DNA from 4 places in the Pseudomonas knackmussii B13 genome. Region 2 is predicted to be linked to each of the others. Evidence: riboswitches for the same ligand, from Rfam matches in the RefSeq annotation. Region 2 holds a riboswitch; each other region holds the start of a gene.
What was found. Region 2 has a riboswitch for cobalamin ahead of cobO (cob(I)yrinic acid a,c-diamide adenosyltransferase). Riboswitches for the same ligand answer to the same signal wherever they lie in the genome.

Region 1: it holds a riboswitch for cobalamin, as region 2 does, so the genes downstream of both, cobG (precorrin-3B synthase) here and cobO (cob(I)yrinic acid a,c-diamide adenosyltransferase) in region 2, are expected to answer to the same signal.
Region 3: it holds a riboswitch for cobalamin, as region 2 does, so the genes downstream of both, PKB_RS04130 (TonB-dependent receptor domain-containing protein) here and cobO (cob(I)yrinic acid a,c-diamide adenosyltransferase) in region 2, are expected to answer to the same signal.
Region 4: it holds a riboswitch for cobalamin, as region 2 does, so the genes downstream of both, cobW (cobalamin biosynthesis protein CobW) here and cobO (cob(I)yrinic acid a,c-diamide adenosyltransferase) in region 2, are expected to answer to the same signal.

What each region holds. Positions count from the first base shown of each region.
Region 1 is NZ_HG322950.1:690,714-697,687, forward strand. It holds gene cobJ (precorrin-3B C(17)-methyltransferase) at 1-284, opposite strand, end outside; gene PKB_RS03245 (precorrin-2 C(20)-methyltransferase) at 284-1,027, opposite strand; gene PKB_RS03250 (precorrin-8X methylmutase) at 1,024-1,650, opposite strand; gene cobG (precorrin-3B synthase) at 1,643-2,977, opposite strand; cobalamin riboswitch at 3,067-3,242, opposite strand; gene PKB_RS03260 (bifunctional cobalt-precorrin-7 (C(5))-methyltransferase/cobalt-precorrin-6B (C(15))-methyltransferase) at 3,311-4,513, shown strand; gene PKB_RS03265 (cobalt-precorrin-6A reductase) at 4,510-5,244, shown strand; gene PKB_RS30075 (hypothetical protein) at 5,315-5,971, opposite strand; gene PKB_RS03275 (SCO family protein) at 6,123-6,974, opposite strand, start outside.
Region 2 is NZ_HG322950.1:1,607,584-1,614,557, forward strand. It holds gene PKB_RS07725 (ABC transporter ATP-binding protein) at 1-651, opposite strand, end outside; gene PKB_RS07730 (ABC transporter permease) at 648-1,796, opposite strand; cobalamin riboswitch at 1,975-2,196, shown strand; gene cobO (cob(I)yrinic acid a,c-diamide adenosyltransferase) at 2,452-3,063, shown strand; gene PKB_RS07740 (cobyrinic acid a,c-diamide synthase CobB) at 3,063-4,358, shown strand; gene bluB (5,6-dimethylbenzimidazole synthase) at 4,355-5,005, shown strand; gene cbiB (adenosylcobinamide-phosphate synthase CbiB) at 5,002-5,940, shown strand; gene cobD (threonine-phosphate decarboxylase CobD) at 5,933-6,919, shown strand; partial or broken gene PKB_RS07760 (cobyric acid synthase) at 6,904-6,974, shown strand, end outside.
Region 3 is NZ_HG322950.1:856,283-863,256, forward strand. It holds gene PKB_RS04115 (nitroreductase family protein) at 1-57, shown strand, start outside; gene tesB (acyl-CoA thioesterase II) at 54-923, shown strand; gene PKB_RS04125 (HAD family hydrolase) at 920-1,519, shown strand; gene PKB_RS04130 (TonB-dependent receptor domain-containing protein) at 1,879-3,744, opposite strand; cobalamin riboswitch at 3,840-4,038, opposite strand; gene dxs (1-deoxy-D-xylulose-5-phosphate synthase) at 4,075-5,967, opposite strand; gene ispA ((2E,6E)-farnesyl diphosphate synthase) at 6,153-6,974, opposite strand, start outside.
Region 4 is NZ_HG322950.1:707,037-714,010, forward strand. It holds gene cobN (cobaltochelatase subunit CobN) at 1-1,221, opposite strand, end outside; gene cobW (cobalamin biosynthesis protein CobW) at 1,321-2,376, opposite strand; cobalamin riboswitch at 2,468-2,659, opposite strand; gene PKB_RS03310 (cobalamin biosynthesis protein) at 2,757-3,161, shown strand; gene cobM (precorrin-4 C(11)-methyltransferase) at 3,197-3,946, shown strand; gene PKB_RS03320 (Mut7-C RNAse domain-containing protein) at 3,943-4,692, opposite strand; gene mapR (GntR family transcriptional regulator MpaR) at 5,112-6,521, opposite strand; gene ccoG (cytochrome c oxidase accessory protein CcoG) at 6,596-6,974, opposite strand, start outside.

The sequences.
Region 1 (6,974 bases), 920 kb from region 2:
CTGCCGTCCTCGGCGACGGCCAGTACCGGCGGCTCGGCGCCTTTCTCCTGCAGCAGTGGCGCCAGGCTGCGGATGACGATGCCGGCGGCGCACAGGGCGATGAGCGGGGTGTTGCCGCGGTAGAGCGCACGCAGGGTGTCGCCGAAGTCCTGGTAAAGCTCGTCGGCGCCTTCGACGCGGCCCTGCAGGCCGTGGATGCGCGCCTGTGGATAAAGCGCCTGCAGGCGTTTCGCGGTGGCCAGGGCGCTGGCGCCGAGGATGATGATGGCGGGGGAGGCGTTCATCAGCCGCGCCACCTTTCGCCGGGGATCACCACCATGGAGAAGTACGGCGAGGCCATTGGGTCGACGTCGTCCAGCGGCACGATGCGTTGTTCCCGCATGGTCGCCCGCTCCACGTAATGGGCGCCGCCGTCGCGGCCGAGTTCGCGCAGCACGCGGCGAACCTTGTCGAAGTTGCGCCCAAGCTTCATCACCACCGCTGCGTCTGCCGTTGCGAGGCGTTGCTTGAGCTCGTCTTCCGGCAGTACGCCGGAGAGCACCGAAAGGCTCTGGTTGCGGTACACCAGCGGCACGCCGAGCACCGCAGCGCTGCCCAGCATCGAGCACACGCCTGGCACCACTTCTGCCGGATAGCGCTCGGCCAGGCGGTCGTGCAGGTACATGTAGGAGCCGTAGAAGAACGGATCGCCCTCGCAGATCACCGCGACGTCGCGGCCGGCGTCCAGATGGCGCGCGACCTGTTCGGCGGCGGTGTCGTAGAAGTCGCTGATCACGCCTTCGTAGGTCAGCGGCGGCTCCAGCTTTTCGGTGGTCACCGGGTACACCAGCGGCAGACGCTCCTGCGCCTCGCCCAGGTGCTGTTCGATGATGCCGAAGGCATTGCCGCCGTGGCCCGCGTGGTGCTTGGCCTTGGCCACGAAGTAGGCGACCACGGGGGCGGATTGCAGCAGGCGCAGGGCCTTGAGGGTGATCAGCTCGGGGTCGCCGGGGCCGACGCCGAGGCCGAGCAGGCGGCCAGTCATCATTCCACCTCCGTGGCCAGGGCGTTCACCGCGGCGGCGGCCATGGCGCTGCCGCCGCGACGGCCGCGGACGATCACGTAGGGCACGCCGCGGCTGTCGGCGGCGAGCAGGTCCTTGGATTCGGCGGCGCCGACGAAGCCCACCGGAAAGCCGAGGATCAGCGCGGGTTTCGGTGCGCCGGCATCGAGCATTTCCAGCAGGTAGAAGAGGGCGGTCGGCGCGTTGCCGATCACCACCACGCTGCCTTCCAGGTGCTCGCGCCAGTGCTCCAGGGCGACCGCCGAGCGGGTGTTGCCCAGCTCGCGGGCCAGCGCCGGGACGTCGGATTCGTTGAGCGTGCAGATCACCGGGTTGTCCGCCGGCAGGCGCGCGCGGGTGATGCCTTCGGCGACCATGCGTGCATCGCAGAGGATCGGCGCGCCTTTCGCCAGGGCTTCGCGGCCGGCTGTGCCGGCGCCGGGGGAGAAGCGCAGCTCCTGCACCACGTCGACCATGCCGCAGGCGTGGATCACCCGCACGGCGAGTTTTTCCAGGTCGGCGGGGATGGCCGAGAGATCGGCCTCGGCACGGATGGTGGCGAAGGATTGGCGGTAGATCGCCTGGCCATCGCGGATGTAATCAAGCATCGGGAATCACTCCGGGATCGCGCAGCCGGTCGGCGGCGGCGTCGAGGGAAAGGTTGCGCGCCAGCGGCTGGCCGAAGCCGGCCACGCGTTGGGGGGGACGGAAGAGGTCGTAGCGGCCGTCGGCGACGGCCAGCAGGGTGAAGGGCGCGACATGGGCGGCGGCGCAGGAGCGCGGGCAGCCGCACAGGTGCACGCCAGCGGGTAGCGGCTCCTGCAGGCGCTCGGCCAGGCGCAGGGCGTCGCCCTTGGTGTCGGCCAGGCCACGGGCGCAGCCGGTCGAGCCGCTGCAGGCGATCAGCCGGGACAGCGGCTGCTCGGCCGAAGTGGTCAGGCCCAGGTCATCCAGTGCGGCGAGCACGGCATCGGCGCGCTCGTTCGGAATGTTCGGCAGCAGCACGCCCTGCCAGGGGGTGAGGCGCAAGGTGCCGTCGCCTTCGCACTCCGACAGGTCGGCGAGCGCGCGCAGCAGTCGGCTGTCCAGGCGGCCGAGCACGAAGCCGGCGCCGATGCTGCACGAGCCTGGCTGGCGCTGCTGGCAAACGCCGAGCTGGGCGAAGGGCTGCACCGGCTGGCGCCGCCAGTTACCCACAGAGGCATCGCGTTGCAGCGGGACGTCGAGCTGTTCCAGCAGGCGTTCGGCCGGTGTCGTTTCGAGGAGCTGGCGCATGCGCGCCTGGCCTTCGCCGGCCAGGTCGAGGAACAGATTCAGCAGCGCTTCGACCAGCACCGGCACCTGCTCAGTGGCAACGGCGGCGAGGGCCGGTTGATCGTCTGCATGGATTGGCGGGCAACCCGCCAGGCCGAAGGCGAAGTGCCCGCCATCCATGGCCGAGAGCCAGAGATCGTGGGGATGTTCGAGCATCGCCAGGCCTTCGCCGCCGTCCAGTTGAATGGCGAACTTGGCCGACAGCGTGTGGAAGCGCGGATTGTCTTGCAGCAGGGCGAGCAGGGTGTCGGCCAGCGGCGTGACGTCCCGCTGCATGGCCGGATCGATGCCGGCGGCGGGGCTGAGCAGCAGGTTGCGCACGTCATCGGCGGCGGCCACGCGCGGGCCGAGCCCGGCGTCGAGCAGCTCGGCGGAAAGCGCTGCTTCGGCGCCGGCATGCACGCCACGAATCTGCAGGTTTGCTCGATTGGTCGCTTCCAGCACGCCATCGGCATGACGTTCGGCGGCAGCGGCTATGGCGCGCGCGGCGACGGCGTCGAGACGCCCGCCGGGCAGCTTGATGCGGCAGATGCCGCCATCGCGCGAGGCGACGATGCGCAGCAGCCCCGGGCAGGCCGAGGGGCGGATGGCAGTGGACGGGGCAGGGGACGGGCGCTGCACAGGGTCACCAGGGCTGGGTCGCCGTGACCATGCGGATCGCCTCGGAGGGCGACCTCACAACACCGATACACCCCGCTCGATGTCTGCACGTGCGACTGGTCTCGTCGGCAGGTCTCCTGGCTGGCAGGTCCTCATCCAGCGCGGCCTTCCCGGTTGCCCAGTGGCCAATTCGCGCGGACTCGCTGCTTACAGTTGCGGGGGCAGCCACGGTTGGTCCCGTGTTCCCTCTTCGGCCCTGATGGGCACCGACGAAGCGCGTATTATGCCCGCTTTGTCCGAATGCTGGAAAAGCCTGCCCGTCGGATCGGTGGGCAGCGAGATCGAGGAGTTTCCATGACAGCCTGGCTGACCATCGTCGGCATCGGCGAGGACGGCTATGCCGGCCTCGGCAAGGCCGCTCGCCGCGCGCTGCTGGCGGCCGGCGTGGTGTTCGGCGGCGAGCGCCAGCTGGACCTTTTGCCGCACTGCCTGAAGGCCCGCCGCGTGGCCTGGCCGAGTCCCTTCGACCTGGCGCCTCTGCTGGCGCGGCGCGGCACGCCGACCTGCGTGCTGGCCAGCGGCGACCCGATGTTCTTCGGCATAGGCGCGACCCTCGCGCGGCAGTTGCCGGTGGAGGAGATGCAGGTGCTGCCGGCGCCGTCCTCGGTGAGCCTGGCCGCTGCGCGCCTGGGCTGGCCGCTGCAGGCGGTCGAGCTGCTGTCGCTGGTCGGTCGCCCGCTGGCGGCGCTCAATTCGCGCCTGCATGCGGGGCGTCGCCTGTTGCTGCTGAGCAACGACGGCCGCAGCCCGGCAGCGGTTGCGGCGCTGCTGCGTGAGCGCGGTTTCGCGCCGAGCCGGCTGAGTGTGCTGGAGCACCTGGGCGGCGAACGCGAGCGGCGCATCGATGGTTTGGCTGCCGATTGGGCGGTCGACGAGACGGCTGCGCTCAATGTCATCGCCATCGACTGCATGGCCGGCGACGATGCCCGGCGCCTGCCGTTGACGCCCGGCCTGCCGGACGACGCCTATCGCCACGACGGCCAACTGACCAAACGCGACGTGCGCGCCGTGACCCTCGGGCGCCTGGCGCCGGAGCCGGGCGAACTGCTCTGGGACGTCGGCGCCGGTTGCGGCTCCATCGGTATCGAGTGGATGCGCGCGCACCCCAGTTGCCGCGCTATCGCTATCGAGGCCGATGCAGGGCGCCAGGGCCATATCGCGCATAACCGCGACGCTCTCGGCGTTCCCGGCCTGCAACTGGTCGCCGGACACGCGCCCGAAGCGCTGGACGGACTGGAAGCGCCCGACGCCATCTTCATCGGCGGCGGCGTCACCGTGCCGGGCGTGCTGGAAAGCTGCTGGGCCAACCTGAAATCGGGCGGCCGCCTGCTGGCCAACGCCGTGACCCTGCAGAGCGAAGCGACGCTGGTGAGCTGGCGCGAGCGCCATGGCGGCGAGCTGGTCCGTCTGCAAGTGGCCCAGGCACAAGCGCTGGGCAGCTTCGACACCTGGCGCGCGGCGCTGCCGATCACCTTGCTGGCGCTGCGCAAGCCATGAGCGGCAAGCGCGTCCTGCTGCTCGGTGGCATAGGCGAGGCGCTGTCCATTGCCCGTCGCCTCGGCCCGCAACACCTGTACAGCCTCGCCGGACTGGGCAAGGTGCCGGACGACCTGGCCTGCCAGGTGCGAGTCGGCGGCTTCGGCGGTGCCGAGGGGCTGGCGCAGTTCATCGTCGAACACGGCTATGACCTGCTGCTCGATGCCACCCATCCCTACGCCGCGCAGATCAGCGCGAATGCCGCGCGCGCCGCGCAGCTGGCCGGTGTGCCCTGCTGGGCGCTGCGCCGTCCGGGCTGGCAGGCTGGTGCTGGCGACGACTGGCGCGAGGTGCGCGACTGGGCAGCGCTGATCGAGGCGTCGGCGCCATTCCGCCGTCCGCTGTTCACCCTGGGCCGCGAACCGCTGGAGCACCTGCACGAGATTCCCGCCGAGCAGTTCTGGACGGTGCGCTGCCTGCAAACCCTGCCGGGTGCGGAGCGCGCGGAAGTGCTGGGCGCACGTGGGCCCTTCACGCTGGAGGGCGAGCGCGAGCTGTTCGAGCGCCTGGGGACCGATGTGCTGATCAGCAAGAACAGCGGCAGCCAGGCCACCGAGCCGAAGCTGCAGGTGGCGCGTGAGCGGGGGATTCCGGTGCTGATACTGGCGCGTCCCGAACTGCCGACAGTGGACCGGCAGTTCGAGGGCGTCGAAGAGATGTGGGAGGCGTTGGGGCCTCTCGTCAACGGATAACGAGCGCTTCAACCGCAGCCTGGGGAGCGGCGTATGACCGCGAAGGGTCATACGCCGCTCGGTTAGCTAACTAGCTGGCGCCGCGGTCGTCGCCGGGCTCAGCGTGATTGCCGTGATCGTCTCCGGCCTCGGCGTGATTGCCGTGATCGTCTCCGGCCTCGGCGTGATTGCCATGGTCGTCTCCGGCCTCGGCGTGATTGCCATGGTCGTCACCGGCTTCGGCGTGGTTGCCGTGGTCATCGCCGGCTTCGGCATGGTTGCCATGGTCGTCCCCGGCCTCGGCATGGGTACCGCTACGGCCGCTGTTGCCGGCGCTGTCGCCGCTGTGGCTGCTGCCGCTGTTGGCACTGCCGTGACCGCTGTTGCCGCCGCCATGGCCGCTACCGCTTCCACCGCCACTGCTGCCTCCACCGTGGCCGCCGCCATTGCCGCCGCCGCTGCCACCACCGCCGTGACCGCCACCGCCGCCGCCGCTGCCACCACCGCCATGGCCGCCACCACCGCCGCCGCTGCCGCCACCGCCATGGCCGCCACCACCGCCGCCGCTGCCGCCACCACCGCCGCCGCTGCCGCCACCACCGTGGCCGCCTCCGCCTCCGCCTCCGCCGCTACCGCCTTCCCGCGCCTCGGCGCTGGAAAGCGGCGAAAGATTGTCGGGCAGCCAGGAATGAGCCGCTACCAGTGCACCAGCAACGGCCAGGACCAACAGGCTTTTCTTCAACTTCATGGGAGTCTCTCCATTGGCTTTGGGGCACGAGGCCCGAACTGGGGCTCACATGCTCTGGGTCCACTGACGGCCCTCGGAAAGAGCGGCCAGTGATTACGGAACACGCCAGGAAGGCGATCGCGCCGACCGGTCGTCGGGCGGCGCGGCGCTTTCACTGGCTGGCCTGCTGCAGTGCCGGCTTTGCAGGGGCAGTCGGCGGCAAAGGGTTGTCGAGGTAGGTGAGCAGCGCTTCGACGTCCGTTTCGCCCAGCCCCATGTTGGGCATGGCCACCTGGTTGAACTGCTGGTAGAGCGCGCTGGCGATCGGGTCCTGCTCGGCCAGCATGCGGTCCGGCTCGCGCAGCCAGCGGCTCAGCCAGGCGCGTTCGCGGCGCTGGGTGACGCCGGCGAGGTCCGGGCCTATGGCCTGGCGCAGGGCGTTGGCGTCGGCGCCCAGGGAGTGGCAGGCGGAGCAGCGGGTGCGGAACAGCTGCTCGCCGTGCGAGGGCGTGCGCAGCTGGGGCGCGTCGGCGTAGCTGTTGGGCTTGGCGCTGGCCAGCTTCCAGTTGTGCAGCTCGTTGCCCAGGCGGTCGGCGAGGATGTACGGATTCTCGAAGGGCGAGACCTTCATCCATTGCCCCGTAGCCTGGTTGCCGATGATCAGGCTGAGGCTGTGCTGGCTCTTGTTCTGCGGGTCGATCCGCGCGTCGAGCAGGCCCAGGCGCTGGCGCAGTTCGGTGATGGCGGCGAAGTCGCCGGTGAGGAAGCGCCAGCCGGGGCCGACGTGGAAGCGCTCGGCGTAGGCCTTGAGCACTTCCGGGGTGTCGGCCACGGGGTCGATGCTGATGGAGTAGAAGTACAGGTCCTTGCCGACGCGGTCGCCCAGCAGCTTCTGCACCTGGCGCAGGCGCGCGGTCTCCGCCGGGCAGGTGGCCGAGCAGCCGGTGAAGATGAAGTTGATGGCCACCACCTTGCCGGCGATCAGGTCGTCGAAGAAGCGCACGTGCCGGCCGTCCTGGTCGAC
Region 2 (6,974 bases):
CACCGCGACCCGGTCGCAGATGGTGTAGAGGGTGTCGAGGTCGTGGGTGACCAGGAACACACTGAGGCCGAAGGCGTCGCGCAGGGTCAGGATCAGTTGGTCGAAGGCCGCCGCGCCTATCGGGTCGAGGCCGGCGGTGGGTTCATCGAGGAACAGGATGTCCGGGTCCAGCGCCAGGGCGCGGGCAAGGGCGGCGCGCTTGACCATGCCGCCGGACAGCTCGGCCGGATACTTGTCGCCGGCATCCGGCGGCAGACCCGCGAGGGAAATCTTCACCTTGGCCAGGTACTGCGCGGCCTCGCGCGACAGGCCGGCGTGCTCGATCAGCGGCAGGCAGACGTTCTCCGCGACGGTCAGCGAGGAGAACAGCGCGCCGTTCTGGAACAGCACGCCGAAGCGCCGCTCCAGCGGCGAGCGCTGTTCGGCGGAAAGCGCCAGCAGGTTCTGGCCGAACACCCGCACCTCGCCCTCCTGTGGCCGGCGCAGGCCGACGATGCTGCGCAGCAGAACAGACTTGCCGGTGCCCGAGCCGCCGACCACGCCGAGGATCTCGCCACGGCGCACGTCGAGGTCGAGGTGCTCGTGCACTGCGTGGTCGCCGAAGCGGTTGCACAGGTCGCGGACCTGGATGATGGGTTCGTCCGTGTTCACCAGCCCATCTCCATGAAGAACAGCGCGGCCACCGCGTCGAGCAGGATCACCACGAAGATCGACTGCACCACCGCCGAGGTGGTGTGCTCGCCCACCGATTGCGCGCTGCCGCTGACGCGGAAGCCTTCCAGGCAGCCGATCACGGCGATCAGGAAGGCGAAGATCGGCGCCTTGACCATGCCGACCAGGAAGTGCTGCAAGGATATGTCGTTCTGCAGGGTGACGATGAACAGCCGCGGCGAAATGTCCAGGGCCAGCGCGCAGACCACGCCGCCGCCGGCGATGCCGGCGAGCATGGCGAGGAAAGTCAGCATGGGCAGCACCAGCAGCAGGGCGAGCACCCGTGGCAGCACCAGCAGCTCCATGGGGTCGAGGCCGAGGGCGCGGATGGCGTCGATTTCCTGGTTCGACTTCATCGAGCCGATCTGCGCGGTGAAGGCGCTGGCGGTGCGCCCTGCGAGCAGGATGGCGGTGAGCAGCACGCCGAATTCGCGCAGGAAGGAGAAGCCGACCAGGTCGACGGTGTAGATGGCCGCGCCGAACTTGTTCAGCACCGTGGCGCCGAGGAAGGCCACCACGGCGCCGACCATGAAGGTCAGCAGCGCCACGATCGGCACCGCGTCCAGGCCAGTCTGCTCCATGTGCGCGGCCAGGGAGGTGGGGCGCCAGCGGCGCGGGTTGAGCATGCAGCGCAGCAGGCTCTCGAGGGTGAGACCGATGAAGCCGAGCACGCCGACCAGGTCGCTGCGGAAGGCGAGCATGGCGCGGCCGATGCGTTCCAGCAGATCGATCAGGGCGTTGCCCGGGGGCGGCGTGCGCTCTTCCAGCCGGCATTGCCCGATGGAGGTGCCGACCGCGCGGAGCAGGGCGCGGCGCTCGGCCGGCACGTTGGCGGCCAGTTCGTCCAGGTGTTGCAGGCCGGTGCTGCCCAGCAGGTCGGCGAGCAGACTGGCGCCGGCGGTGTCGAGCGCGCCGAGGCCGTCGAGATCGCAATGCGCGGCTTGGCGGTGCTGGGCGTCGAGGCCGGCTATCTGCTTCTGCAGGTCGGCGAAGTGGGCGAGTGTCCAGTCGCCGCTGATGCGCAGCAGGGGCGGGGAGGCGGAGGTGTCCAGGCGCAGCTGGCTGGTCTGAGTGGTTTCGGTCATGCCGGCGAGTCTAGCGGAGATAACCGCCGCCTTCATTGCACGCAAGGCGCAAGACAAATGAGCCGTGCGGCGATGGACATCCTTCCAGCTGCAATCCGTCCGGCAGCGCGGGCGCCGTCGGCCGCCGCTCTCGAAGGCCTGGCTGGCGTCGATTGACCGGCCACCCCGCCAGCCTCTAAGCTGCGCGCCTGCTACAGGTGCCTTCAGATCCGTCTGAAGGTGAAACAGGGAAGCCGGTGACACCGACTCGAATCGGTCATTCCGGCGCTGCCCCCGCAACGGTAGGCGAGTCAGACGATCGCAATGGCCACTGTGCTCCGGCATGGGAAGGCGCGATCGGGGAAGTCCATACGGACCTCCACTCGCGAGCCCGGAGACCGGCCCGTAGCGCAGACGACGTGCAGGAAGCCGTCGGCCGCGTGCCTTCCTGACCGCGATCCGACCGCCCCGACGTCCTCAAGGTTTTGTACCGCGCGGGTGAGAGCGGTGGAGCGATCAGGCAGATGAGCATTTCTCTTGCAGCCACGGCCCCAGGCCGCGCGGCTGTCGTCCGTCGTCATCCTGCGGTCATTGCCGCCGCGTCCTTCATCCCGCCCCTTCAGCCCCGGCGCACGAGCGTCGCGAGCACGGCCGCCCGTGGCCAGGAGAATCCCCGATGAGCGAATCCGTGGAAAAGGACGAGCGCCACCGCGCACGCATGCAGCGCAAGAAAGCGGTGATCGACGAAATGATCGCCCAGGCGCAGGACGAGCGCGGCGTGCTGCTGGTGCTCACCGGCAACGGCAAGGGCAAGAGCAGCTCGGCCTTCGGCATGCTCGCCCGCGCCCTCGGCCACGGTATGCAGGCTGGCGTGGTGCAGTTCATCAAGGGCGCCGCCACTACCGGTGAAGAAGCCTTCTTCCGTCGCTTCCCCGAGCAGGTGCGCTATCACGTGATGGGCGAGGGCTTCACCTGGGAAACCCAGGACCGCCAGCGCGACATCGAGAAGGCCCGGCAGGCCTGGGATGTTGCGCGCGAACTGCTGGCCGACCCGGCCGTAGGTCTGATCGTCTTCGACGAACTGAACATCGCCCTCAAGCACGGCTACCTGGAGTTGGAGACGGTGCTCGCGGATATCGCCGCGCGCCCCGCGCACCAGCATGTGATCGTCACCGGCCGCGCCGCGCAGCCGGGGATGATCGAGGCCGCCGACACCGTCACCGAGATGGGCCTGGTCAAGCACGCCTTCAAGGCCGGGATCAAGGCGCAGAAAGGGGTGGAGTTCTGATGCCGCAGGCGCGCCAGTGCCCGGCGCTGCTGATCGCTGCGCCGGCCTCCGGGCAGGGCAAGACCACCGTCACCGCCGCCCTGGCCCGCCTGCACGCGCGCCAGGGGCGCAAGGTGCGGGTGTTCAAGGTCGGCCCGGACTTCCTCGACCCGATGATCCTCGCCCGCGCCAGTGGTGCGCAGGTCTACCAGCTCGATCTGTGGATGGTTGGCGAGGCGCAGAGCCGACGGCTGCTCTGGGAAGCGGCGGGAGAGGCCGACCTGATCCTCATCGAGGGGGTGATGGGCCTGTTCGACGGCACGCCGTCCGCCGCTGACCTCGCGCGCACCTTCGATGTGCCGGTGCTCGGTGTGATCAATGGCCAGGCCATGGCGCAGACCTTCGGCGCCCTCGCCGTGGGCCTCGCCACCTACCAGCCGGGCCTGCCGTTCTCCGGCGTGCTCGGCAACCGTGTCGGCAGCCAGCGCCACAGCGACCTGCTGCGCGAAAGCCTGCCGGATTGGATTCGCTGGTACGGCGCGCTGCCGCGCAGTGCCGATCTGGAATTGCCCAGCCGCCACCTCGGCCTGGTGCAGGCTGACGAGCTGGCAGACCTCGACGCACGCCTGGACGCCGCCGCCGATGCGCTGGCCGCCAGCAGCGCGGTAGACCTGCCACCGCCGGTGGCCTTCGCCGCGCCGGATGAGCCCGGTCTGTCGCAGCCGCTGGCTGGCGTGCGCATTGGCGTCGCGCGCGACTCGGCCTTCGCCTTCCTCTACCAGGCCAACCTCGACCTGTTGCGCGAGCTGGGTGCCGAGCTGGAGTTCTTCTCGCCGTTGCACGATGAACATCTGCCGGAGGTGGACAGCCTCTACCTGCCCGGTGGCTACCCCGAGCTGCACCTGCCGCAGCTGGAGAACAACCGTGCCATGGCCCAGGCCATCCGCGCCCATCACACCGACGGCAAGCCCTTGCTCGCCGAGTGCGGCGGCATGCTCTACCTGCTCGACCACCTGACCGATGCCAATGGCCTGTGCGGCCAGTTGCTCGGCCTGCTGCCCGGTCGCGCCACGCTGCAAAAAAGGCTGGCCGCCCTGGCGTTGCAGGAAGTCGAACTGCCGGAGGGGCCGCTGCGCGGTCACACCTTCCACCATTCGCTGCTGGATACCGAGGTGGAGCCTGCCTTGCGCGGCACTTGCCCGAACGCCAAGCCGGTGGCCGAGGCGGTGTTCCGCCTGGGCCGGCTGACCGCTTCGTACATCCACTTCTACCTGCCGTCCAACCCGGCGGCGGCCGCCGCGATCTTCCGCCCATGAGCGAACACGCCTACAGCGCCGAAGAGCGCGCCGCCCTCTACCGGACCATCGCCGAGCGCCGCGACATGCGTCACTTCAGCGGTGGCGAGGTCGCGCCCGAATTGCTGGCGCGCCTGCTCGAAGCGGCGCACCAGGCGCCGAGCGTCGGCCTGATGCAACCCTGGCGCTTCATTCGCATCCCCCGTCCCGAGCTGCGCGAGGCCATTCATGGCCTGGTGGAGGAGGAGCGGGTGAAGACTGCCGAAGCGCTGGGCGAGCGTTCCGACGACTTCATGAAGCTCAAGGTCGAGGGCGTCCGCGACTGCGCCGAACTGCTGGTGGCGGCGCTGATGGATGGCCGCGAGGCCCATGTCTTCGGCCGCCGCACCCTGCCGCAGATGGACCTGGCCTCGCTGTCCTGTGCCATCCAGAACCTCTGGCTGGCGGCGCGCGCCGAAGGGCTGGGGATGGGCTGGGTGTCGTTGTTCGATCCCGCCGCTTTGGGCGAACTGCTCGGTCTGCCGGAAGGCAGCGAGGCGGTTGCGGTGCTTTGCCTGGGGCCGGTACGCGAGTTCTACCCGGCGCCGATGCTCGCCCTGGAAGGCTGGCGCCAGCCGCGCCCGCTGGCGGATTTGTTGTACGAGAACCACTGGGGAGAACACCCATGAGCCTGGCCCTTTTGAGCGTATTGGGCGTGTCCCTGGACAGCCTGCTGGGCGAGCCGAAGCGCTGGCACCCGCTGGTCGCCTTCGGTCGTTTCGCCAATCGCCTGGAACGCCGTTTCAACGGCCCGCGCGATGGGCTCGCAGCAGACGCGCCCGGCCTTGGCTGGCGCAGCCATGGCGTCACCGCCTGGGCGCTTGCCGTGCTGCCTCTGACGCTGATCGTCTGGATGCTCACCTTCATTCCGCACCTCGGCTGGCTGGTCGAGGCCGTTGCCTTGTATGCCGCCATCGGCCTGCGCAGCCTGGGCGAGCACGCCGAGCCGGTGGCACGGGCGCTGCGCCAGGGCGATCTGCCCGAGGCGCGCCTGCGTGTGGGCTATATGGTCAGCCGCGAAACCGCCGAGTTGGATGCCAGCGCGGTGGCCAAGGCAGCGACCGAGTCCGTGCTGGAGAACGGCAGCGATGCGGTCTTCGCTGCGCTGTTCTGGTTCGCGGTGGCCGGTGCGCCGGGCGTGGTGCTCTATCGCCTGAGCAATACCCTCGACGCCATGTGGGGCTACCGCAACCCGCGCTTCGAGCGCTTCGGCTGGGCGGCGGCGAAGATCGACGATGTCCTCAATTTCATTCCGGCGCGACTGGTGGCGCTGACCTACGCACTGCTTGGCAACACCCGCCTGGCCCTGCGCAGCTGGCGCGAACAGGCGCCGCAATGGGACAGCCCCAACGCCGGCCCGGTGATGGCTGCCGGAGCCGGTGCGCTCGGCGTGCAGCTGGGCGGCAATGCCGTCTACCACGGCGAACTGCACGAGCGTCCGCAGCTGGGCGCCGGCTCCGCGCCGGGCGCTGGTGACATCTGGCGCGCGCTGGCGCTGGTGCGCCAGGGCGTGCTGCTCTGGCTGCTGGCGATCCTCGGCGCGGGAGTGCTGCTGCATGCTTGAGCACGGCGGACGCCTGCGCGCGGCGGCGCAGCGCTACGGCATCGAGCTGCGCGACTGGCTCGACCTGTCCACCGGCATCGCGCCCTGGCCCTGGCCGCTGCCGGCGATTCCTTCGAGCCTCTGGCAACGACTGCCGGAAGACGACGATGGGCTGGAGCAGGCTGCGCGCGACTACTACCAATGCGACTCGCTGTTGCCGCTCTCCGGCAGCCAGGCGGCGATCCAGGCCTTGCCGCGCCTGCGTGCGGCGGGGCGAATCGGCGTGCTCGCGCCTTGCTATGCCGAGCACGCGGCAGCCTGGCAGCGTCACGGTCACGAAGTTATCGAGCTCGCCGACGAGCAGGTGGACGGGCTGATCGACCAGCTCGACGTGCTGCTGCTGGTCAACCCGAACAACCCCACGGGCCGCCGCCTCGACGCCGAGCGCCTGCTGGATTGGCATGCCCGCCTGCGGGCGCGCGGCGGCTGGCTAGTCGTCGACGAAGCCTTCATGGACTGCACCCCGCAGCACAGCCTGCTGCCGCGGGCCGGCGGCGAGCCGGGGCTGATCGTGCTGCGTTCGCTGGGCAAGTTCTTCGGCCTGGCCGGTGCGCGGCTGGGCTTCGCTTTCGCCGAAGCCGTGTTGCTGGATCAACTGGCCGAGCTGCTCGGTCCCTGGACCGTCAGCGGGCCGACCCGCTGGGTGGCGCGCGCGGCGCTGGCCGATGTCGGTACCCAGCAAACCCGGCGTGGTGAATTGGGCGAAGCTGGCGTGCGCCTGGCCGGGTTGCTGCGTGGGCACGGCCTGGCTGCGCAGGGCACGGCGCTGTTCCAGTGGCTCGCTTATCCACAAGCCGCCGAGCTGCATGAACACCTGGCGCGTCGAGGCATTCTCGTCCGCCTTTTCGATACGCCGCCGAGCCTGCGCTTCGGCCTGCCGCCGGACGAAGCCGGCTGGGCGCGCCTGGACCAGGCCCTCGGTGAATGGAGACCCGCATGACCACCCTGATGGTGCAAGGCACCACCTCCGATGCCGGCAAGAGCACCCTGGTGAC
Region 3 (6,974 bases), 750 kb from region 2:
CCCCAGCCGCGCCGCCCGCACCCCATTCGCAGTACCGATTTCGAGGAACCGACATGACCCAGATCCTGGACAACCTGGTGGATTTGCTGAGCCTGGAAGCCATCGAGGAAAACCTCTTCCGGGGCATCAGCCAAGACCTCGGATTCCGCCAGCTTTACGGCGGCCAGGTGCTCGGCCAGGCGCTCTCGGCGGCCAGCCAGACGGTCGACCCGGCGCGCCACGTGCACTCCATGCACGGCTACTTCCTGCGCCCGGGCGATGCCAGCATGCCGGTGGTCTACCAGGTCGACCGCGTGCGCGATGGCGGCACCTTCAGCACCCGTCGCGTCACCGCGATCCAGAAGGGCCAGCCGATCTTCGCCCTGAGCACCTCCTTCCAGACCGAGGAAGAGGGCTTCCACCACCACATCCCGATGCCCGATGTGGTCGGCCCGGAGAACCTGCCGACCGACCTCGAGCTCAAGCAGCGCAGCATCGCCCAGTTCCCCGAGCGCATCCGCGACAAGCTGCTGTATCCCAAGCCCATCGAGATTCGCCCGGTCACCCAGAACGACCCCTACGATCCTTCGGTGGGCGAGCCGATCAAGTACCTCTGGCTGCGCGCCGACGGCAAGCTGCCGGACGTGCCGGCCCTGCACAAATACATCCTGGCGTACGCCTCGGACTTCGGCTTCCTCACCACCTCGCTGCTGCCCCACGGCCGCTCGGTGTGGCAGAAGGACATGCAGGTCGCCACCATCGACCATTCCGTATGGTTCCACCGCGACCTGCGCGCGGACGAGTGGCTGCTGTACGCCATCGACAGCCCCTGGGCCGGCAACGGCCGCGGCTTCGTGCGTGGCAGCATCTTCAACCGCGACGGCCAGTTGGTCGCCTCGGCGACCCAGGAAGGCCTGATCCGCCGCCGCGAGGACTGGGCATGATCCCGGCGCAGATCCGCCACTGGGTGTTCGACATGGACGGCACCCTGACCCTGGCGGTGCATGACTTCCCGGCCATCAAGCGGGCCCTGGGCATTCCCCAGGAAGACGACATCCTCCACCACCTGGCGGCGCTGCCCGAAGCCGAGGCGGCCGCCAAGCACGCCTGGCTGCTGGAGCACGAGCGCGAACTGGCCCTGGCCTCGACGGCTGCGCCGGGCGCGGTCGACCTGGTGCGTGCGCTGCATGAAGGCGGCTACCGCCTCGGCATCCTCACCCGCAATGCCCACGAGCTGGCGCTGGTTACCCTGCAGGCCATCGGCCTGGGCGACTGCTTCCACACCGAGGACATCCTCGGTCGCGGCGAAGCCCAGCCCAAGCCCAGCCCGGATGGGCTGCTGCACCTGGCCGAACGCTGGCAGGTACAGCCCCGCGAGATGCTGATGATCGGCGACTACCGCTTCGACCTGGAATGCGGCCGCGCGGCGGGCAGCCACACGGCGCTGGTGAACCTGCCGGACAACCCCTGGCCGGAGCTGACCGACTGGCACGCCGCCGATTGCACGGCGCTGGGGCGGTTGGCCGGCGTTCTGGCGTAACACCAGAATGCGCATAACCACCTAGTGGTTATGCACCCTACGCAACCGAATACTCCTGTAGGGCGAATAACCCTTTGGGTTATCCGCCGTTGGCGATGGGTTCGCGAGCAAGCTCGCTCCTACGAAGAGCAATCGTGCCGGTGCATAACCACCTCGTGGTTATGCACCCTACGAATCCGTGGGTTTCCGTAGGGCGAATAACCCTTTGGGTTATCCGCCGTTGGCGATGGGGTCGCGAGCAAGCTCGCTCCTGCGAAGAGCAATCGTGCTGGTGCATAACCAACTTGTGGTTATGCACCCTACGCAACCGGATGCTCCCGTAGGGCGAATGACCCTACGGGCTATCCGCCGCTGTCGACTTACAGCTCCGGCGTCCAGGTCAGCGCCAGCAGCGCGGTGCGGCCGGCTTCGCGGTAGGCGAAGGTTTCGGTGGGGAAGCCTGCCGGGTCGGTTGGCCGTTGGTAGGTTGCCTGGGCGTAGTCGCGGTCCAGCAGGTTCTGCACCTTCAGGTCCCAGCGGATGCTTTCGCTGAACAGCCAGCTGCCGCGCACATCCAGCACGCCGTAGCCGCCGAGCTGTTCGCTGTTCGCAGCGTCTGCATAGCTGTTGCTCAGCGCGCGCCAGCTGCCGCCCAGGCCGAAGGCGCCGAACTGGCGGTCCAGGTCCAGGCTCAGGGTGCGGCGGGCGCGGCGCGGCAGGGTGTGGCCGGTGTCGCGGTCACGCGGGTCGATCACCGCTACGCCGAGGTTGGCTTGCCAGCCGTAGACCTCACGCGCCCAGTTCGCCTCGAAGCCGTTGATGCGCGCCTTGGCGATGTTCTCCGGCTGGTTGGCGGTGCTGTCCCAGGCGATCAGGTCGTCGACCTCGGTGCGGTAGATCGAGGCGTCCAGGTGGTTGCCGTCGAACTCGCCGCGCCATTGCAGCTCGTAGGTCTTCGAGGTCTCGGCCTTGAGGTTCGGGTTGCCGGCGCCGGGGTAGTAGAGGTCGCTGAAGGTCGGCGCGCGGAAGCCCTCGCCGTAGCTGGCGATCCAGCTCTGCTTGTCGCCCACCGGCAGGGTCAGGGCGCCGTTCCAGCTGTTCTGCGTGCCGTAGCGCTGGTTGTCGTCGTGGCGCAGGCCCAGCTCAGTGGAGAAGGCGTCGGCCTTGAAGCTGTGCTGGGCGAAGAAGGCGTGGTTCTCGCGGCTGTCCTCGGCGAACGTGGTGCTGCCGTCGACCTGGTCTTCGTACCAGTCGGCGCCCAGGGCCAGTTGGTTGCGCGGGTCCAGCTGCAGGCGGTTGATCCAGCTCGCCGAGTGGCGGGTGGTTTCCAGGCTGCCGTTGTTCCAGTCCTCGGCGGCGCCGACCGCCTTGTTGCGGTCGTAGCTGCGGCCCAGTTCGACGCGGCTGCTCCACATGTCGGTGAGCTGGCCTTCGAGGTAGCCGCTGTAGCTGCTGACACGGAACTCGTCGTGAGGCAGGCCCGGCGCGTAGCTGTAGGCGTCGTCGTATTCGCTGTCGCCGCGCTGGTCGTTGAGGCTGAAACCGGCCTTCCAGTCGTCGTTCAACTGGTGGTCGAGGTTCAGGTGCACGGCCTTGTTGCGCCGGCCGTCGTCGTCGCTGTCGGCGCCGCGGTTGTCGCGGGTCATGTCCCAGCCCTGGGTTTCGTCGAGGCTGGCGCCGAGGTTGAAGCGGGTGCGCTCGTCGCCACCGGCCAGCGAGGCGCTGCGCTCGAAGGTGCCGTGGTTGCCCGCCGCCAGGCGTACTTCCGGGTGCAGGCCGGTTTCGCCGCGACGGGTGAAGATCTGGATCACCCCGCCGATGGCGTCGGCGCCGTACAGCGAGGAGCGCGGACCGCGGGTCACTTCGACGCGCTCGATGTTGTCGATGCTCAGGTAGTCCAGGCGGGCGATGCCGCTGCTCGCCGAGGCGATGCGCTGGCCGTCGACCAGCACCAGGGTCTGCGCGGTGTTGCTGCCGCGCACCGAGTAGCTGATCAGCCCGGCGGCAGTGCTCACCTGCACGCCCGGCACGCGCTGCAGCAGCTCAGGCACGCTGCGGGCCTGCAGGCGCTCGATGTCGTCGCGGGTGAACACGGTGTTGGCCGAGGTGGCCTGGTCGCGCGGCTGCGCCATGCGCGCCGAGGTGATGACCATGTCCGGCAGCTTGTAGGCCTGCTCGGCATCGGTCGCGGCGAAGGAAGCCCCGGGCAGTACGGCGACGGCCAAGGCGAGACGGGAAAGCTTCATGGATTGGAATCCTCAAAAGTACGTCGGCGACTTTCGAGGAGGGCGGACAAGGACGGCTCGCGGCCGTGCTTGACGGTGCGGCCCTCCGCAACACCAGTCGGATCGCGTCGAGGGCGGTCTCCGGGCTGCCGACACGCACGCTCGCGGCCTTCCCATGCGTGTCGCACAGTGGCGGATCGGAGCGCGGCAGGCCGTGGCCTGCGGTCGGTTACCGTTGCGGGGGCAGCGCAGGTCTTTCACCTGCTTCCCGTTACCTCGAACGAAAACGGGCGCACCTTATAAGGGTGCGCCCGTCGCTGCAAGGCTCAGGGGGAGCAATGCGCCTAGCGGTCAGCCCAGCTGCGCCAGGCGCTCGGCGATGGCGCGCTCGATGCCGGCCGCGTCGAGGCCGCACTCGGCAAGCATCTGGCTCGGCTTGGCGTGCTCCACGTAGTAGTCCGGCAGGCCCAGGTGGAGGATCGGCTGCTGGCGGTTCTCGTGGGCGAGGAACTCGCTGACGGCGGCGCCGGCGCCACCCATCACGGCGTTCTCCTCGATGGTCACCAGCAACTCGTGGCTGTCGGCCAGCTCACGCACCAGGGCTTCGTCGAGCGGTTTGACGAAGCGCATGTCGACCACGGTCGCGTCGAAGCGCTCGGCCACCTGCAGGGCTTCGGCCAGCTGCACGCCGAAGGCGAGGATGGCGACCTTGCCGGCGCTGCCGCGGCGGCGAACCACGCCCTTGCCGATTTCCACCGGCTCCAGCGCCGGTTCGATCGGGGTGTTCGGGCCGCTGCCGCGCGGGTAGCGCACTGCCGCCGGGCCTTCGAACAGGTAGCCGGTGGTCAGCAGCTTGCGCAGCTCGTCTTCGTCGCTGGGCGTCATCACCAGGATGCCGGGGATGCAGCGCAGGTAGGAGAGGTCGAAGCTGCCCGCGTGGGTCGGGCCGTCTTCGCCGACCAGGCCGGCGCGGTCGATGGCGAAGAGCACGTCGAGGTTCTGCACTGCGACGTCGTGGATCAGCTGGTCATAACCGCGCTGCAGGAAGGTGGAGTAGATCGCCACCACCGGCTTGACGCCGTCGCAGGCCATGCCGGCCGCCAGGGTCACGGCGTGCTGCTCGGCGATGGCGACGTCGAAGTAGCGGTCCGGGAAGCGCTCGGCAAAGGCGACCAGGTCGGAGCCTTCCTTCATCGCCGGGGTGATGCCGACAAGGCGCGGGTCCTGCGACGCCATGTCGCACAGCCACTGGCCGAACACGTTCGAGTACTTCGGACCGCCGGCCTTCTTCGGCGCGGCGCCGGCCGGCTCCAGCTTGGTGATCGCGTGGTAGCCGATGGGGTCCAGTTCCGCCGGGCCGAAGCCCTTGCCCTTCTTGGTGATCACGTGGAGGAACTGCGGGCCCTTGAGGTCGCGCATGTTGCGCAGCGTGGCGACCAGGGTCGGCAGGTCGTGGCCGTCGATCGGGCCGATGTAGTTCCAGCCCAGCTCCTCGAAGAGGGTGCCGGGGACCAGCATGCCCTTGGCGTATTCCTCGGTGCGGCGGGCGATCTCCCAGGCGCCGGGCAGGCGCGAGAGCACCTTCTTGCTGCCTTCGCGCATGCTGCTGTAGGTGCGGCTGGAGAGGATCTTCGCCAGGTAGTTCGACAGGCCGCCGACGTTGTGCGAGATCGACATGTCGTTGTCGTTGAGGATCACCAGCATGTCGGCCTGCACGTCGGACGCGTGGTTCAGCGCCTCGAAGGCCATGCCGGCGGTCAGCGCGCCGTCACCGATCACCGCCACCGACTTGCGCCCCGAACCCTGCATGCGCGCGGCGATGGCCATGCCAAGCGCGGCGCTGATGGAGGTACTGGAATGCCCGACGCCGAAGGTGTCGTACTCGCTCTCGCTGCGGCGCGGGAAGGCGGCCAGGCCGTCCTTCTGGCGCAGCGTGCCCATGCGCTCGCGGCGGCCGGTGAGGATCTTGTGCGGGTAGGCCTGGTGGCCCACGTCCCACACCAGGCGGTCGTCCGGGGTGTCGAAGACGTAGTGCAGAGCGATGGTCAGCTCGACCACACCGAGGCCGGCGCCAAAGTGCCCGCCGGTCTGGCCGACGGTGTACAGCAGGTACTGGCGCAGTTCGTCAGCGAGGGTGACGAGCTCAGCCTCGCCGAGACGGCGCAGCTCGACCGGCGTGCTGGCTCGGTCCAGCAGGGGCGTGGCGGGGCGCTCGCGGGGAATCTCGTGGAACGTCGTGGGCATCGGGCTGATCGTTATAAGAGGCAAAGATGCGGAAGTTTACCCGATGCATCGGGCAGGCCCAAGCAAGGCGCGGCGCGTTCACGGGCAGACCGGATGGTCTGCAGCGTCGGCATGGGCTAGGCGGAATTACTGAGAAGGGGGGATGCAGGGGAATCTGACGGGGCGGTCCTTGCCCCGTGCGTCGATCAGCTGCGTCGCTCGACGATGTAGCGGGCCAGCTGGCGCAGTGGCTCGGCGTTGGCGTCGAAGCCTTCCAGCGCGGCCAGCGCCTGGTCGCGCAGGCCCAGGGCATAGGCCTTGGCGGCGTCGAGGCCGAGCAGCGCGGGGTAGGTAGGCTTGTCGTTCGCCTCGTCCTTGCCCTGGGTCTTGCCGAGGGTGGCGGTGTCGCTCTCCACGTCGAGGATGTCGTCCTGCACCTGGAACGCCAGGCCGATGGCCTTGGCGTAGTGGGAGAGGGCATCCAGACGGGTGGTATCGGCATTGCCGCTGGCCAGGGCGCCGAGGCGCACGCTGGCTTCGATCAGCGCGCCGGTCTTGTGCCGGTGCATGTTCTCCAGCGCCGCCTGGTCGATCTTGCGGCCCACGGATTCGAGGTCGATGGCCTGGCCGCCGACCATCCCGGCAGAACCGGCGGCACGCGCCAGGGCGGTGACCATGGCCAGCCGCGTATCGACGTCCTGCGGGTTGCGCACGGCATCGCCCAGCACCTCGAAGGCCAGCGCCTGCAGGCCGTCGCCAGCGAGGATCGCACAGGCCTCGTCGAAGGCGATGTGCGTGGTCGGCTGGCCACGGCGCAGGTCGTCGTCGTCCATCGCCGGCAGGTCGTCATGCACCAGCGAATAGGCGTGGATCAGCTCCACCGCGCAAGCCGCGCCATCGGCACGGGCGATGTCACCGCCCAGGGCCTCGCAGGCGGCATAGGCCAGCAGCGGGCGCACGCGCTTGCCGCCATTCACGACGCTGTAGCGCATGGCCTGGTAGATGCGGGTGAGTTCGGGGCGGGGAGC
Region 4 (6,974 bases), 900 kb from region 2:
GTTCAGCGCGGCGGCGGGGGTGTCGAGGCCGACGCCGTTGCCGATGCGGCCGTCGCGGGTCGGGTAGTTGGCCAGGATCAGTGCCACGCGCTTGTCGGCGTTTTGCTTGCGGCCGAGGGTGATCCAGCGCCGCGCCAGCTCGGCGACGAAGTCCATACCCGGCAGGTGCGGCAGGTAGCAGACCACGTCGCTCTGGCTGCGCTCGCTACGCCAGGCCAGGCCCTTGAAGCTGATCGGGCGGGTGATGAGGCGGCCGTCCAGCTCCGGCAGCGCAATGTGCATCGCCAGGTCGCGCGGGCCCAGACCCTGCGGGTTGGCGCGCCATTGCTCGATGTTGTCCAGCGAGCAGATGGCCTGCAGCACCGGCACGTCGCGGCGGAACGGCTGCGCCTGCGGCGTCTCGGGGTTCGACTGGGCGAAGCCGGTGGTGTTGATGATGAGTTCGGCGCCGGCCTCGTCCAGCAGCGCTTCGACCTGCTCCAGGCAGGCGGCTTCCTTGAGGCTGGCGACGGCGATCGGCAACGGGTTGAGCTGCTGGGCGCGCAGGCGTTCGCAGAAGCTGTCGATGAAGCCGGTGTTCGCCGCCTGCAGGTGGGTGCGATAGAACAGCAGCGCGGCGACGGGCCAGTCCGCATTCCACTCGGCTTGCCAGTGGGCGAGGGTGGCTGCGGGTTGTCGTGGATGGTGCAGCGCCACACGCGGCAAGGTGTGCGGCTCGCGCCACGGGTAGTCGCGCTTCAGGTACTGCGCGGCCAGGCAGGCGAAGAACTGTTGGGCGTTGTCCAGGCCGCCTTGGCGCAGGTACTGCCAGAGGCGTTCGGCCTCGGGCGGCGGGACAGTGCAGAGGGCGGTCAGCTCGGGATCGGGCTTGTCGTCGCCGGGGACGAGGACGAGCGTGGCGCCGCGCTCGGCCAGCGCCACCAGCTGTTCGATGCCGTAGCGCCAGTAGCCAACGCCGCCATGCACCGAGATCAGGATGACCTTCGCGTGCTGCAGCACCTCGTCGACGTAGAGGTCCACCGAGGCATGGTTCTGCAACTGCATGGGGTTGGCCAGGCGCAGGCTCGGGTAGTCCTCCGGCAGCGCGCGGGCGGCCTCGGCGAGCAGCGCGAGGTGCGAGTCGCCGCTGCAGAGGATCACCAGCTCGGCGGGCGTCTGGGCCAGGTGGGCGATGCCGTCGTCGGGGACGAAGCCGCCGGGTTGGGTGCGCAGCAGGTGCATGGAGCAGCCTCGGTGGTGGCTCTTCGTAGGAGCGAGCTTGCTCGCGAACCAAACCCCGCTGCGGAGTTGTTCGCGAGCAAGCTCGCTCCTACAAAAGCGTTATTGCGCCAGCGCCGTGCGCAGCTCGTTGGTGATGGCCGCCTGGTCCAGCTCCTGGCCGATCACCACCAGGCGCGTGGCGCGGGTTTCGTCGCTCAGCCACTTGCGGTCGAAGTGCTTGTCGAAGCGCTTGCCGACGCCCTGGATCAGCAGGCGCATGGGTTTGCCGGGGATGGCGGCGAAGCCCTTGATGCGCAGGATGCCGTGGCGCTCGACGAGTTGGCCGAGGGCTTCCAGCAGCGCGCGCTCCTCGACTTCCGGCAGGTCGACGTGGAAGGAGTCGAACTCGTCGTGGTCGTGGTCCTCGTGCCCTTCGTGATCGTGGTGGGTCGGACGGCTGTCGATATGCAGCTCGGCCTCGGCGTTCAGTCCCAGCAGCACCGAGAGCGGCAGCTGGCCGGCGCTGGCCTCGATGATCTTCACCGCCGGCGGCAGCTCCTCGGCGACGTGCGCGCGCACCTGGGCGAGGGTGTCGGCGTCGAGCAGGTCGGCCTTGTTCAGAACCACCAGGTCGGCGCTGGCGAGCTGGTCTTCGAACAGTTCGTGCAGCGGCGATTCGTGGTCGAGGTTCGGGTCCTGCTTGCGCTGCTCGTCCACTTGCTCGGGATGCGCGGCGAAGGTGCCGGCGGCCACGGCCGGGCTGTCGACCACGGTGATCACTGCGTCGACGGTGCAGGCGTTGCGGATTTCCGGCCACTGGAAGGCCTGCACCAGCGGCTTGGGCAGGGCCAGGCCGGAGGTCTCGATGAGGATCTGGTCGAGGTCGCCGCGGCGGGCCACCAGCTCGCGCATCACCGGGAAGAACTCTTCCTGCACGGTGCAGCACAGGCAGCCGTTGGCCAGCTCGAAGACGCGGCCGACGGCTTCTTCTTCCGTGCAGCCGATGGAGCATTGCTTGAGGATTTCGCCGTCGATGCCGAGCTCGCCGAACTCGTTGACGATCACCGCGATGCGGCGGCCTTCTGCGTTGTCGAGCATGTGCCGGAGCAGGGTGGTTTTGCCGGCGCCGAGGAAGCCGGTGACGATGGTGACGGGGAGCTTGGCCAGGGTTTGCATGTTCGCCTCTGCGCAGAGGACGGGATGCAGAGGCGCGCGCACGGAGCAGCCGTGCAACGGAAGCCGCCACCCGGATCACCCCGCCCGGTTGTCGTAATGCTGGTGCGAGGCAGGTCTCCTGGCTCGCGATCCGGCTTTCGCCTCGTCCTTCGCCTTCCCACCTTGCGGCAGTGGCATTCGAAGGAGTTCCGATCGCTTACAGTTGCGGGGGCAGCCGTGGCTTGGACCACGTTCCCTCTTAGCTTCGGCGCGCGGCCGAAGAACCTCGAAGGCGCACAGGCTACGCAGGCCGCCTGGGTCGGTCAATCGCCACCCGGCCGTTGACGGCGCGCGGGGCCCGTGCTGAGCTGCCCGGCGATTCCCCGCCCGAGGAGGCCCGCATGATCCTGGTTGCCGGATTGGGCTGCCGCAAAGATTGCGGCGCCGACGAACTGCTCGCCCTGCTGCGGGCCTGCCTGCGCGAAGCCGGGCTCGACGAGACGCTGCTGAAAGCCTTGGCCAGCAGCGAGGCCAAGGCGCTGGAGGGCGGCTTGCGCGAACTCGCGCGCCAGTTGCGCTTGCCGCTGGAGCTGCTGCCCGCCGAGCGCCTGTTGCCCTACGAAAGCCAGCTCAGCTCGACCTCGGCGCTGGCGCGCCAGGCCACCGGCAGCCCCGGTGTGGCCGAAGCCTCTGCGCTGGCGCTGGCCGAGGCGCTGGCAGAGGGCCCGGCGCGCCTGGTGCTGACCAAGCGCCGCAGTGCCAATGCCACCTGCGCGCTGGCCATGGCGCCAGTCGGGCTGGGGTAGACTGCGCACCTTTCCCGATCCGAAGCGAAGCCAGCATGACGGTCTATTTCATCGGCGCCGGTCCCGGCGATCCCGAGCTCATCACGGTCAAGGGCCAGCGCCTGGTGCGCACGTGTCCGGTGATCCTCTATGCAGGCTCGCTGGTGCCTGAAGCGGTGCTGGAAGGGCACAGCGCGGAGGTGGTGGTGAACACCGCCGAGCTGCACCTGGAGCAGATCATCGCGCTGTTTGCCGAGGCCCACGCCAAGGGCCAGGACGTGGCCCGCGTGCACTCCGGCGACCCCTCGCTGTACGGCGCCATCGGCGAGCAGATCCAGCACCTGCGCAGCCTCGGCATCCCCTACGAGATCGTCCCCGGCGTCACTGCGACGGCTGCCTGCGCCGCGCTGCTGGGCTGCGAGCTGACACTGCCGGATATCTCGCAGACGCTGATCCTCACCCGCTATGCGAGCAAGACGAAGATGCCCGAGGGCGAGCAGTTGGGCGACCTGGCGCGGCACCGGGCGAGCATGGCCATCCACCTGGGTGTGGGGCAGTTGGAGAAGATCGTCGAGGAGCTGCTGCCGCACTACGGAGCGGACTGCCCGATCGCGGTGATCCACCGCGCCAGCTGGCCGGATCAGGACCAGGTCACCGGTACCCTCGGCGATATCCTGCCCAAGGCCCGCGCCAAGGGCTTCAAGCGCACCGCGCTGATCCTCGTCGGGCATGTGCTGGGGGCGGAGGGCTTCACCGAGTCGTCGCTGTACAGCGCAGGGCATCAGCACCTGTATCGGCCTTCCTAGCGCTCCGGATTTTTCAGCAAGGGCGCCAGCAGCGCCTGCATGCTGCGCCAGTGCGAGCCCTCCCAGAACACCCGGTCGCAGGCGTCGCAGGCGAGGTAGCGGCTGTGCCGCGCGGCGATGCTCGGCGGCACCCGCGTACGGGCGAGCTCGGCCGGCAGTTCGTGCAGCGGATGGTTGCAGCGCAGGCACAGGCTGAACGGCCGCGCGCTGCGCGCCAGGTCCAGGCGCTCGAAGAGTTCGCGCAGCTGTGGCGCCGGCTTGCGCGCATGCAGGTAGCAGCCGTGGCTGATGATCCGCCGCTTGAGCAGCTCGCGGTCGCGGGTCAGCACGACACGCCCGTCGTGGGCGCCGATCTCGGCGATCTCGCCGTCCTCGAAAGCGTTGTCGTAGAGGGTGTCGAAACCGCTCATGCGCAACAGCGCGGCGAGCCCGCCGAGGTGCGCGTCGGCGATGAAGCGCAGCACCCGCAGCGGCCGCGTGCGCACCTTGAGCAGCGGGCTGATGTCCAGGCGTTCGAACTTCGGGTAAACGGCCACCCGGTCGCCATCCAGGATCAGCCGGTCGAAGCCCACCGACTCGCCGTTGAGTAGCACCAGCTCGACTTCCGTATGCGGCACGCCGAGCGCTTCGATCATGTGCTTCACCGTCGCGGATTGCGCACACACGCAATCGAACGCCCGCCGCCGACGCAGGCTCGGCAGGAAGTCGTTGAGCTCCTCGTAGAAGCGGAAGGTCGCGGTGATCATGCGAGGAAGTATGGCAGGCGGCCGAGGGGCGGCCAGGCGCGGTGGGCGGTTGGCGTCATCCCGTAGGAGCGGATCTCATCCGCGATGACCCACGCACCAATGCCAACCTGTAGGAGCGGCCCATGGCCGCGAAATCGCGGGCATGGCCCGCTCCTACAGGTGAACACCGTGCATTGGGGGGCGCGGATAAATTCGGGCGTGCAGGCCTCAGGCCTCCCAGTCGTCGCGCCGTTCGGCCAGCCCGTGGCGGATGTACCAGCGCACACCCAGATGCACGCCGAGCGCCGCCAGGACGGTGAGGAAGATGTGCAGGGGTTCGGCTTCCATGTCCTTCCCTCCAGGGTGATCGAAGGCTTCCAGCCTAACGCTGCGGCGGTCGGTCGCACAGGTACAGATCGGCCGCCGGACAGCGGAGCAGTTCAGAGCGACTGGATGATCCGCCCCAGGGTCTCCATGGCCTTTTCGCTGCGCGTCGTCCACGGGTGGCCGTGGTTCAGCCGCAGGCAGTGGCGGAAGCCGCGGGTGGCGGAGAAGATCGGCCCCGGGGCGATGCTGATGCCCTGGGCCAGGGCCAGTTGGAACAGGCGCAGCGCGTCGATTCGCTCGGGCAGTTCCAGCCAGAGGAAGTAGCCGCCGCTGGGGCGGGTCACCCGGGTTTCGTCGGGTAAGTGCCGGGCCACCGCGGCGAGCATCGCGTGCTGCTGGCTTTCCAGGGAATGGCGCAGCTTGCGCAGGTGGCGGTCGTAGCCGCCGTGCTGCAGGTAATCGGCGATGGCCGCCTGGGCCGGCACCGAGGCCGACAGGCTGGTCATCAGCTTGAGCCGGGCGATCTGCTCGTGGAAGCGCCCGCCGGCCACCCAGCCGACCCGGTAGCCCGGCGCCAGGCTCTTGGAGAAGCTGCTGCAGTGCATCACCAGGCCTTCGCTGTCGTAGGCCTTCACCGGCTTGGGCGCCTGCTGGGCGAAGTACAGCTCGGCGTAGACGTCGTCCTCGATCATCGGCACCTGGTGCTTTGCCAGCAGGCCGGCGAGGGCGCGTTTCTTGTCCTCGCTCATGCTGGCGCCGAGCGGGTTCTGGAAGTTGCTCATGAACCAGCAGGCGCGGATCGGCAGGCGCTCCAGGCTGTCGGCCAGCACGTCGAGGTCGATGCCCTCGCGCGGGTGCACGGGGATTTCCACGGCCTTGAGCTTCAGCCGTTCGAGCACCTGCAGGGTGGCGTAGAAGGCTGGCGCCTCGATTGCCACCAGGTCGCCGGGGCGGGTGACCACCTGCAGGCACAGGTTCAGCGCTTCCAGCGCGCCGTTGCTGACCACCAGTTCCTCGACCGGCAGCGGCGTGCCATTGACCATGTAGCGCAGGGCGATCTGCCGGCGCAGGGCGTGGCTGCCGGGCGTCATGTCGGCGACCGTGGCGCGTGGGTCCATGTCGCGCACCGCCTGGGCCATGGAGCGCGCCAGGCGTGGCAGGGGGAACAGTTCCGGGGCCGGGAAGGCCGAGCCGAAGGGCACGGTGTCCGGGTCCTTGATCGAGCTGAGCACCGAGAACACCAGCTCGCTGACGTCCACCTCGGTGGTCTGCGCCTCGTGGCGGGCGATCTCAGGTTCCGCCAGGTCGCGCCGCGCGTGCTCGCGGACGAAGTAGCCGGAGCGCGCGCGGGCGACGATCAGCCCGCGGTCCTCCAGCAGGTAGTAGGCCTGGAACACGGTGGACGCGCTGACCCCGTAGGTGCGGCTGGCGTGGCGCACCGAGGGCACCTTCTGCCCGGGGGCGAGCACGCCGCTGCGGATCAGCTCGGCGATTTCGTCGGCGAATTTCTCGTAGCGCTTCATCTTGTCCTGGGCGTGGGGCGAAGGCTCCCACTCTAGGCGCTGCGCGAGGTTGTCGCCATGCCGGAGCGCCATGCTCAGCGCCTCGGCGAGACGAAGGTGCTGGCGGCGTCGATCTGCTCATGGCCGTCACTGACTTCGAAGTGCAGCGGCACCGATCCGCCGGCGCTGCTCTGCGCCAGGCTGGCCACCGAGACGGCGAAGTCGCGAATCTCGCCGGGCGCGAGGCTCAGCTCCGGCACGCCCTGCAGGCGATAGCCCGAGGCATCCGCGAGGCTCAGGTGGTAGCGCTGCGGCTGCTGGGTCTTGTTGATCAGCTTGAGGTTGTAGATGTTCTCGATCTCGCCGGCGGCGTTCTCGCGGAACAGGCCACGGTCGCGGGCCACGTCCAGGTTGATCAGCGGCCGTGCTTCGAGCGCCCAGACGAAGGCGCCGATCATCGCCACCAGCACCGCC